2 regions of the Streptomyces sp. NPDC051963 genome follow, and region 1 is predicted to be linked to the other one. Evidence: riboswitches for the same ligand, from Rfam matches in the RefSeq annotation. Region 1 holds a riboswitch; the other holds the start of a gene.

Region 1 (5,284 bases):
GGTTGCCGCGCGCCGCGTCACGGGCGACGCCCCGCTCCTCGTACAGCCGCAGCAGCTCACCTGCCGCGTTCTCGGTGTCCCGCCCGGCATCCAGGACGATGGGCGCCAGATCGAGGTAAACGCCTTCGAGTGCCTGGCCGAGCGCTGAGACAGGGAAACCGTCTTCACCGACGACCAGCCAGAGGGAGGTGACACCGTTTTCCAGGTCGGCGAGGACGAGGTCGCCCGCGGCCGTCGCGTGCCGCTGGCGTACGTCCCAGCCCCCGGCGGTGTTGCCCTCCGGGCGGCTGCCTCGCACAAAGGGGGAGAAACCGGGGAAACCGGTTTCGGGGGCGGCATCGAGCGCGGTGTACAGGGGCCGGGTGCGCAGCCCGTCCTCCAGCGCGGTGGACAGGGCGTCCTCGGCGGCGGCACCGGAGACCTCCTTGCCCGACTTGCGCAGGACGCCCTCCACGAGGTGCTGCCACTGCTCATGGGTCGCGGCGGGGAACTCGGCGGCCAACGAGAGCCCGTCATTGGGCAGGACTGTCATGCTCGGATGCTAGGCGAGCGCGCTTGAGCAGCAGCAGAGCCGAAGGCTGTGACCTTGCCCTCGCCGCTTCTGTGACCGGCGCCTCACCGCTTGGAGGGTGCCATCGCGGCGAGTTCGCCGGGGGTACGGGGGCCCGCTGCCGTATCGGTCAACAGCCCCTGGGCGAAGAGTACTTGAGCTGCCGCGATGCCCCACGGCAGCCGTAGCCCGGACTGCTGGAGGAGGTCGGTCCGGGCCAGCATCTCGGATGCGGGACCGGTGCGTACTCCGGACGGGGTGAGCAGCGCCGTGTCGTCGGCCCAGCGCAGGGCGAGATCCACGTCGTGCGTCGCCATCACCACCGTCGTGCCGCCGGCGCGAAGGCCGTCGAGGGTGGCGAGCAGCCGCTCCTGTCCGTCGGGGTCGAGCCCGGCGGTCGGCTCGTCCAGGATCAGCACCCGGGGCCGCATCGCCACCGCGCCCGCGATCGCCGTCCGCTTGCGCTGGCCGTAGGAGAGCAGATGTGTGGGCCGGTCGGCCAGATCGGCGATGTCCAGCGCTGCGAGGGCCTCGTCGACGCGCGCCCGCACCTGAGGGTCGGGCAGCCCCAGGTTCAGCGGGCCGAAGGACACGTCCTGCGCGACGGACGCGGCGAACAGCTGATCGTCCGGGTCCTGCACCACCAGCTGGACGGTGGTCCGCAGCCGGGTCAGGCCCTTCCGGTCGTACGACACCCGCTTCCCGTCGAGCGTCAACTCCCCGGCGCGCGGCCGCAGTCCGCCGCTCAGCAGCCGCATCAGCGTGGTCTTGCCGGTGCCGTTGCGACCGAGCAGCGCGAGGGCCCGCCCGTCCCGCACCTCGAAGTCGAGCCCACTGAGCACGGCCGGACCGTCCTCGTAGGCGAAGGACACGCCCCGCAGGGCGACGAGGGCGGCGTCGCTCATGACAGCGGCCTTTCCAGTACGAGGGTGAGGGCGGCCAGCGTCGCGAGGAGGAGCGTGCTGGCGACCGTGAAGCGGACGGAGACCCGGGCTTCGGGGACGAGGACGCGCAGGGTGCCGTCGTAGCCGCGCCCGGCGAGCCCGGCCTGGAGTCGGGTCGCCCGGTCGAATGCCCGTACGAACGCGGTCGCGCCGAGCCCGGCCAGGGACCGCCAGGCGGCGGCTCGCGTGGTGTGCCCGAGCCGCGCGGCCTGTGCCTCCCGGATCCGGCGCATGGAGTCCAGCAGCAGGAAGCTCATGCGGTACGTCACCAGCGCCACGTCGACGACCGGCGCGGGCACGCCGGCCTTCACCAGACGGGGCAGCAGGTCGGACATGGGTGTGGTGAACGCGAAGAGCAGCACGCCGAGCGAGGCGGCCGAGGTGCGCAGCAGCAGTTCCCCGGCGCGCACATGTCCCTCGTCGGCGAGGGACACGAACCCGTCCGGGCCGCCGACCTGCACCAGCAGGGTGGCAGCGCCGGTCACGCAGAAGCCCAGCGGGACGCGGTAGGCACGCCACAGCTTGCGACCGGGCACGCCCGCCGGGCCCAGCAGCACGGCGAGCGCGGTGGCCAGGACCAGGGCCGCGCCCGGCCAGGGCGGCAGCGAGATCGCCAGCACGGTGAGGCCGAGCCCGAGCACGGCCTTGTCCACGGGGTGACGGCGGCGCCAGCGACTGCTGTGCGCCGCCGCGTCGATGGGCAGCACTCAGACCTGCTCGTCGGCCGTGCTCTCGGCCCCCCGCGGCTCCAGTGCCCGCTGCTCGCCCTGCCGCCGCCCGCGCCGCAGGCCGAAGTAGTAGGCGAGGACACCGGCGCCGAGGGCCGCCTGCAAGGCGAACAACGCCGACTCGATCTCGCCGGACGGCGGCTCGTACAGGGGCGAGAACCAGGGCTCGTAGTCCGGCTTGATCTCGGTGATCGCCGTTTCCGCCTCGGCGTCGGCGCCCGTGAACGGCTCCTCCTTGTGGTCGCCGAGGCCGAGGACCAGCGGCAGCACCGCGAGCGCGGCCACGGCGAGCAGCAACAGGGAGTTGATCTTCGCGTTCCGGCTCATCGGGCCACCGCCTCGGCGTCGGCCTTCTTGCTGAGCAGCACGCCGAGCCGGGTCAGCTCACCCTTGCTGGACTGCACGAGCAGCCGCATCACCAGCACCGTGAGCAGTCCCTCGCTCACCGCGAGCGGGATCTGCGTGACCGCGAAGATGGACCCGAACTTGCCGAGCGCACCCAGGAAACCGCTGCTCGGGTCGGGGAAGGCGAGCGCCAGCTGGACGCTGGTGACGCAGTAGGTGGACAGGTCGGCGACGAACGCGCCGAAGAAGACCGCCACCATCAGCGGCACGTCGTAGCGCCGCAGCACCTTGTAGACGGCGTATCCCGCCCAGGGCCCGATGATCGCCATCGAGAACACGTTGGCGCCGAGCGTGGTCAGGCCGCCGTGGGCGAGCAGCAGCGCCTGGAAGAGCAGGGTGATGGTGCCCAGCACCGCCATGATCGGCGGCCGGAACAGGATGGCGCCCAGGCCGGTGCCGGTCGGATGGGAGCAACTCCCGGTCACCGAGGGCAGTTTGAGGGCCGACAGAACGAACGTGAAGGCTCCGGAGGCGCCGAGGAGCAGGGTGCTCTCCGGGTGCTCTTTGACCTCACGGGTGAGTGACCGGACTCCGTGGACGACAAATGGCGCCGACGCGACGCTCCAGGCGACCGCGTGCGCCGGAGGCAGAAAACCCTCGGCTATGTGCATGGCTCAGCAGACCCTCTCCAGCACCTCGTGGATGGTTGACGTGCCCTGGCCGGTCTCCTGGCTGACGGGTACCACCGCCCGTGCTCCGCCTTCCCGGGTCCGAGGACCCAGTGGCTGCCCTTGGGCCCTGCCGTCGAACTCCCGTCCCGCCGTGCAGGCGGACGACGAGCATTTGACGGCAGGGCCCAAGGGCCGGAGCCGGACTTCCCGATTCACAGTGGCGAGGGCCGCACCGGCATCACACCGGATTTCCCGTTCACCAAGGCGTGGTGACAGTAGTGGGCCCCCGGGGGTGGTGACAAGCCGTGCATGGGGGCGCACAGGGGGAGTGAACAGCGCTAACGGCCGTCGCCGCCGGGCTCCGGCAGTCCCGGCCCCGCACACCGTACGTCCGTATCGGGCACCTTCCCGCCCACGAGATACGCGGCCACCGTGCCGTCCACGCAGGTGTTGCCGCGGCTGGCGAACACGCCGTGCGAGTAGTCGTCGGCGAGGGTGATCAGACGCGAGCCGGGCAGCACCTTGCCCAGTTCGCGGGCCCCCTCGATCGGAGTGACCGCGTCGTGCGCGGAGGCGACCAGCAGCACCGGCGGGGCGTCGGGGCCGCCGAGCGGGGTCCGCCGGGCGGGCCGGTACGGCCAGTAGGCGCAGGTGGACGCCTCCATGCCGGTCAGGACCGGCTGGGAGTCGATACGGCGGGTGCGGCGGATGTCCGCCAGGATGCGGTCCGGCGTCGGCGCGGGGCCGTCGGCGCACTTGACGATGCGGTTGGCCGCCTCGTAGTTGCGCGAATCGGCGCTGTCGAACGCCGTGCCGGGCCGAAGCCCGTCCGTGGTCCGGTCGTTGAGGTAGTTCCGCATCCCGTCGGCGAGAGTCGTCCAGCGTTCGGTGCGGCCGAGCGCGCGGTAGACGGCACGGTCGAACTCGGACGCCCCGAAGCCGTCCACGGGTGCGGCGCCGAGCCCTCGGCGCACCCGTAGAGCGGCCCGGCGTATGTCGTCGGCGTCCGAGCCCAGGCCGAAGCGGTCGGCATGGGCCGCGGCCCACTCGAAGAACGTGTCCCGCTGCCGCAGCAGCGCCCGGCTCTGGAGCACGTCGAACGCGTACCAGTCCCACGGCCCGACCACACTGTCCAGCACCATCCGCCCGACCCGCCGCGGGAACAGCGCCGCATAGGCCGCGCCGAGATGGCTGCCGTACGACACCCCGAGGAAGCTCGTCCTCGGCTCGCCGAGCGCGGCGCGGACGGCGTCCATGTCGTACGCCGTCCGCTCGGTGGACAGATACGGCAGGACGTCGCCCGCGCCCGTCGCGCAGTCGTGGGCCATGTCCCGCAGCGAGGCGAGGTAGGCCCGTTCCGCCGTCGGACTCGCCGGCACGGGATCCGCGCCCGGACTGTCGAACAGGCCGCCCATGTCGCCGCAGCCGACCGGTGAGCTCCGGCCGACGCCGCGCGGGTCGAAGCCGATGACGTCGTACGAACGCCGCACGCTCTCCGGGAGTTTGGCGCGCTTGGTCACCGCGTAGGGGAGCCCGGAGCCGCCCGGCCCGCCGGGGTTCACCAGCAGGATGCCGCGTCGCTCGGCCGGCGTGCCGGAGGCGGGGACGCGGGAGACGGCGATGGTCAGACGCGGTCCCTCCGGGTGGTGCCGGTCGAGCGGGACGTCGATCCGACCGCACTCCACGCGGTCGGGTGCGGGCGGGCGTGGGACGGAGTCGGGGCAGTCGCCGAAACGGACGGCCGGTGCCGGGGGTGCGGCCGCGGCGGGAGCGGGTGCGGGGAGCAGCGCGAGGGCGCACAGAATCACCGCGGAGCGGGTGTGAACGGACAAAAGGAACCTCAAGGTGATGTTGTTCTGTCAGATGACAATGAAAATGATTATCGATAACGTGGCCGAGTCAAGTCCGGCCCTCCTCCCGTCCGAGGGGGTTCCGGGCTGCCCTGACGTCTGAAATACCCGTAGGGAAAAGGGGAGTTGTGGCTCATCTGCTGATGGTCGAGAGCTGGGTCGGTGCCATGAGCCGACTGCTGCCGAGAGCGATCCG
Region 2 (5,284 bases), on a different contig from region 1:
TGCGCGCCCACGGAGTAGAAGCGGAAGGCGAACAGCACGTCGGCCGGGAAGCCCGGGTAGACGATGGTGCCCTTGGCGTCGGTCAGCGGCAGCGGGGTCTCGGTGGCCTGGTTGCCGTAGTTGTCCCTGTTGTACCCGAGGTCGCCGTACTGGGGCAGGAGCAGCATGACGATCCCGATCGCCACGACGAACGCGGCGACGGCGAGGAGCGTGGCGTTCCAATTGCCGAACCGTGCCTGGAGCCGCTTGCCGAGCCAGACGGCTCCGGCGAGGAGGGCGATGGAGCAGACGACCATGGTCAGGTACAGGGCGCTGCGCTGTTCGATGGTTTCCTCGTGACCGATGGCAGGCGGATTGGCCGGGTACTTCAGGAACGGCACCAGGTACATGCCGAGGAACCCGCCGCCCGCCACGAGAAGCGCCAGCGTGCGGGCGCGCAGACCGCCGGTGCGGCCCAGGCAGACGGCGTAGGCGACGGCGAACAGCGCGCCCATGGCCATGCCGAAGAACACGATGCCCACGCCGATACCGAGATTGGCCTGGATCGTCCGGCTGAACAGTTCGGATCCTGCGGCCTCGACGGGCAGGCCCGCCGCCTTGTCCAGGGCGTTCTGTGCGGCGTCACGCCCGCTCTCGTAGTCGATGGCCTTGGCGATCTGCGGTTCGGCGAAGATCCGCGCGAAGGCGAAGGCGAGCAGACCCGCGACCGCGCCGGCGAGCACGCCGCGCAGTATGAGCTTCTTTTCCATGTCGAGTTGTCCGTACGTCCTGGTGCCGGCGGAGGGTCAGTGGCAGGGGAAGCCGAGGAAGTGACGAGCGTCGTGGACGAACTCGTGCACGTGCGCGTCGTTTCCGAACACCGACACCGCGCCCTGGTCGACACCGATGAAGTAGTAGACGGCCAGCGCGATCAGAGCGGTGCCGACCAGCCAGATGACGGCCTTGGAGACCGGCAGGACGACCGGTGTGGACGCCGGGCGGGGCGTGGAAATGCTGCTCAAGGTGAGCCCTCCTTGGGGATCGTGCGTCCCTTGCGTGTACGGGCGGAGTGAGGGCTCAGTGTCTGACTCGCCCGTCACCTTCCGGTGGCGGGCTCACAGTGGCGCGACCGTGCTGGAATTCCACCAGCTTCCTTATGCCATCACTACATGGGGAACGTACGGCCTGCTTCTCCGGCCGGTCAATCAAGTCCACCCCAAATCAACCGGCAGAAGCCCGCGCCTCTTCGGGTCAGCGGTGGCGGAACTCGGGCGGCCGCTTGTCGACGAAGGCGCCCATGCCCTCCTTCTGGTCGGCGGTCGCGAACACCGCGTGGAAGAGGCTGCGTTCGAAGCGGACGCCCTCGGTGAGCGTGGTCTCGAAGGCGTGGCCCACGGCTTCCTTCGCCATCATCGCCACCGGGAGCGACATGCCGGCGACGGTCTCGGCGACAGCGAGCGCCTCGCCGAGCAGCTCGTCGGCGGGCACGATCCGGGAAACGAGTCCGGCGCGCTCGGCCTCGGCGGCGTCCATGGTGCGCCCGGTCAGGCACATCTCCATGGCCTTGGCCTTGCCGACCGCCCGGGTCAGCCGCTGGGAGCCGCAGTTGCCGGGGATCACGCCCAGCTTGATCTCCGGCTGGCCGAAGACGGCGGTGTTGGCGGCGAGCAGGATGTCGCAGAGCATGGCGAGTTCACAGCCGCCGAGGGCGTATCCGGAGACGGCCGCGAGGGTCGGCGTGCGCACCTGGGCGAGCCGGTCCCAGGCCGTGAACCAGTCGGTGAGGAACATGTCCAGGTAGCCCTGCGGCTGCATCTCCTTGATGTCGGCCCCGGCGGCGAACGCCTTCGCCGAGCCCATGATCACGATGCACCCGCACTCCGGGTTCCGGTCGAGGGCCTCGGTGGCGGCCACGACCTCCTCCATGACCTTCAGGTTCAGTGCGTTGAGGGCCTTCGGACGGTTGAGGGTGAGCAGGGCGGTACGGCCCTTGCGCTCGACGAGGATCGTCTCGTACTCGGTGCTCATGCGTGTTCCCCGCTCCGGTCCCTGATCGTCCGTACGATGCCGGAGAAGTCCTCCGTGGCTCCGGCGCGCTCGGCATAGGCGGCGTACAACTCGGCCGCGCGCAGACCGAGTTCCGCATGGACGCCGCCCGACCGGACCGCGTTGGCGGCCAGGGCCAGGTCCTTGGCCATGAGGGAGGCGGCGAATCCCGGCCGGTAGCCGCGGTTGGCGGGGCCGGCCGGGACGGGGCCGGAACATCCCGCGGCCGGTATCCTGACTCCCGGATCAGCGCGCGCCGTCCGCCTTCCCGACATCCAGCTCGTCAGTGGCGTAACTCTCGACGGCGTACTCCCCGGTCACAGTGGCGGGACCGCGCCGGATTCACACCGGCTTCCCTGCACCGCGGGCCTTGTGCTCACGACAATATAGTTGGACGTCCCAGTAAATCCACCCCGCGGGACCCCACCATGACGTCGCTGCCGGTCCGGCCGACATCACATTCTCGGCCGCCGCGCAATTCGAGAAGGTTTAGCCCAAAGCCTTAGGGCCACTCGAAGACGGTGTGGCGATGGAGAACGCGTGAGTTTGCGCGTGAGCCGTGAGCCGCTGCACGCCTCACTAGTTCACAAAAACCTCATAAAACTCACATAAATCACATATGACGGCAGACCGCGGTACTCGAAGCGTGCGGAGCGAGGACGACGCCATGACGGACGACGACCGGCAGACGCCGACAGAGGTACTGCGCCGGGCGCGCGACCAGCTCGGCGACATGACCGGCATGACAGCGGAGACCGTCTCGTCCTTCGAGAAGACGGACGGCGGTTGGTCCCTGGCGATCGAAGTCCTCGAACTCGCCAAGGTCCCGGAGACGATGAGCCTGATGGCGAGCTATCAGGTGGACCTCGACGAACAGGGACAGCTCACCGGCTACCGGCGCATCCGTCGCTACGAGAGGGGGCGGTCCGAAACAGACCGCTCCGGCGGCCAGTAGGCCGCCCGCCCGCGGTCAGCCCTTCCCCCGGCAAGGAGGACGACAGACATGACCGTTGTCCCAGCACAACAAGCCAGCGGAGGAGGCCGCAGCAGCAGCCTCTACGACGTACTGGAACTCGTCCTCGACAGGGGTCTGGTCATCGACGCGTTCATACGTGTCTCCCTGGTCGGCATCGAGATCCTCAAGATCGACGTACGGGTCGTCGTCGCCAGCGTCGACACCTACCTCCGCTTCGCCGAGGCCTGCAACCGCCTCGACCTGGAGGCGGGCCCCCACAAGAGCCCCGGCCTGCCCGACATGGTCGGCGAGATCACCGAGTCCGGCGCCCGCGGCAAATCCAAGGGCGCGCTGTCCGGCGCCGCGGAGACGATCTCCGACGCCTTCCGGCAAGGCCGTGACGAGGGCTCCTCGAAGGAGCAGGAAGAGCATGAGCGCCGGCCGCGGACGCGCAAGAGCACAGCTGCGCGCCGCAAGGAGAGGGAGGAAGACGAGTGAGCACCTACGTCTACGCCATCACCGCGCGGTCGCACCCCGCCCTCCCCGAAGGCCTGGACGGCGTGGGCAACCCGCCCCAGCCGGTGCGTGTGCTGGAAGAGGGTGAGCTCGCGGCGGTCGTCAGCGACGCGCCGGAGGACCTGCGCCCCAAGCGACGCGAACTCCTCGCCCACCAGAACGTGCTCGCCGAGACCGGCTCCACCGGCTGCGTACTGCCCCTGCGGTTCGGAAGTGTGGCCCCCGACGACAGCAAGGTCACCGCGGTCCTCGCCGAGCGCGCGAACCACTACGAGGAGCGGCTCAAAGCGCTCGACGGCAAGGTCGAGTACAACCTCAAGGCCTCCCACGTCGAGGAAGCGGTACTGCACCACGTGCTGGCCGACAGTCCCGAGCTGCGGGCCCTCGTCCAAGCCGGCCGGCAGGCGGGCGGCCGCAGCCACGAGCGGCAGCTCCAGCTCGGCGAGATGATCGCCGCCGCCGTGCAGGCGCAGGAGGCCCAGGACGCGACAGCCGTGCAGGAGGCCCTCGCGCCATACGCCGCGGCGACCAGTCTCGGCCCCGGATCGGGCGGATGGCTGGTCAATGTCTCCTTCCTGGTGGAGCGGGACTCGGCCGCCGGCTTCCTGGAGAAGGTGGAGGAACTGCGCGCGGCCGTCCCGCACCTCGAAATGAGCGTCAACGGCCCGCTGCCTCCGTACAGCTTCGTCGAGCCGGGCCCGGCTCGACCCGCCGGCACCGACGGCACCGACGGTTAGAAGGCACATCGTGGGACTGATCTCGGAAGTGCTCCTCCTCCCGTTCGCCCCCGTGCGCGGCAGCGCGTGGGTCATCGAGCAGGTGGTGCAGGAAGCCGAACGCATCTACTACGACCCCGCGACGATCCAGGCCGAACTCGCCCGCCTGGAGACGCTGCTGGAGGCCGGTGAGATCACCGAGGAGGAGTTCGACCAACTGGAGGACGAACTCCTCGACCGGCTGGAGACGGCCACACACAGAAGCTTCGGAACGGACGACGGGACGACACCATGAACCGAACACTCATCGGCCTCGCGATCGGGGCCGGGTACGTCCTCGGACGCACCAAGAAGCTGAAACTGGCCATGGCCGCGGGCACGTTGATCGCGGGCAAGCGACTGAACCTGAGCCCCGGCGCCGTGGCGGACCTGGTCTCGCGGCAGCTGAAGGACAACCCGCAGTTCAAGCAGATCGGCGACGAGCTGCGCCAGGACCTGAGCGGCGTCGGCAAGGCCGCCTCGGGCGCGCTGGTCGAGCGGCAGATGGATGCGCTCGCCGACCGTCTGCACGGCCGTACCGCCGATGTCCGCGACCAGCTCGCGGGTGTCGTGGAGACCGGGCACGACGAGGACGAGGAAGACCAGGACGAGGAACAGCAGGAAGAGAAGCTCGAGGACCGCGACGAGTCCCTGGACGCCGACGAGAGCGAGGAGACGTCGCGCAAGAGGGCCGCCCGGAAGGCTCCGGCTCCGGCGGAGAAGAGCGCCTCCCAGACCGCCCCCAAGACCGCCAAGAAGTCCGCGCGCAAGGCGCCCGCCAAGAAGACGGCCCCGAAGAAGACCGCAGGTGCCCGGAAGCCGGCCGCCAGGACCCCCTCGCGTGCCACGAAAGGGAAGGGAGGCGGCGAGCGATGACTCCGAACCCGGCATCCACGGCCACTGACGCGGCCGGGAAGGCCACCAGTGCGACTCCGCTGTCCGGCCTCGCCCAGAGCGAGGCGGCCGACCGGCTCAAGGCGGAGGTGCAGCAGTACCTCTCCGCGCAGGCCGAGCGCCTGCTCGTCGGCGTCGG

What was found. A riboswitch is a leader RNA that binds a small molecule or an ion and turns the genes downstream of it on or off. The one in region 1 is predicted to bind cobalamin.
Region 2: it holds a riboswitch for cobalamin, as region 1 does, so the genes downstream of both, ACIHFB_RS26510 (NAD-binding protein) here and ACIHFB_RS17565 (energy-coupling factor ABC transporter permease) in region 1, are expected to answer to the same signal.

The regions. Positions count from the first base shown of each region.
Region 1 is NZ_JBIUCC010000004.1:176,480-181,763, reverse strand. It holds gene ACIHFB_RS17585 (methylmalonyl-CoA mutase family protein) at 1-532, opposite strand, end outside; gene ACIHFB_RS17580 (energy-coupling factor ABC transporter ATP-binding protein) at 616-1,455, opposite strand; gene cbiQ (cobalt ECF transporter T component CbiQ) at 1,452-2,201, opposite strand; gene ACIHFB_RS17570 (energy-coupling factor ABC transporter substrate-binding protein) at 2,202-2,549, opposite strand; gene ACIHFB_RS17565 (energy-coupling factor ABC transporter permease) at 2,546-3,238, opposite strand; cobalamin riboswitch at 3,268-3,517, opposite strand; gene ACIHFB_RS17560 (alpha/beta hydrolase) at 3,577-5,070, opposite strand; gene ACIHFB_RS17555 (ATP-grasp domain-containing protein) at 5,217-5,284, shown strand, end outside.
Region 2 is NZ_JBIUCC010000006.1:423,289-428,572, forward strand. It holds gene ACIHFB_RS26495 (CbtA family protein) at 1-749, opposite strand, end outside; gene ACIHFB_RS26500 (CbtB-domain containing protein) at 786-1,001, opposite strand; cobalamin riboswitch at 1,036-1,176, opposite strand; gene ACIHFB_RS26505 (enoyl-CoA hydratase) at 1,231-2,007, opposite strand; partial or broken gene ACIHFB_RS26510 (NAD-binding protein) at 2,004-2,237, opposite strand; cobalamin riboswitch at 2,232-2,413, opposite strand; gene gvpO (gas vesicle protein GvpO) at 2,645-2,980, shown strand; gene ACIHFB_RS26520 (gas vesicle structural protein GvpA) at 3,029-3,478, shown strand; gene ACIHFB_RS26525 (GvpL/GvpF family gas vesicle protein) at 3,475-4,233, shown strand; gene ACIHFB_RS26530 (gas vesicle protein GvpG) at 4,244-4,507, shown strand; gene ACIHFB_RS26535 (DNA primase) at 4,504-5,127, shown strand; gene ACIHFB_RS26540 (SRPBCC family protein) at 5,124-5,284, shown strand, end outside.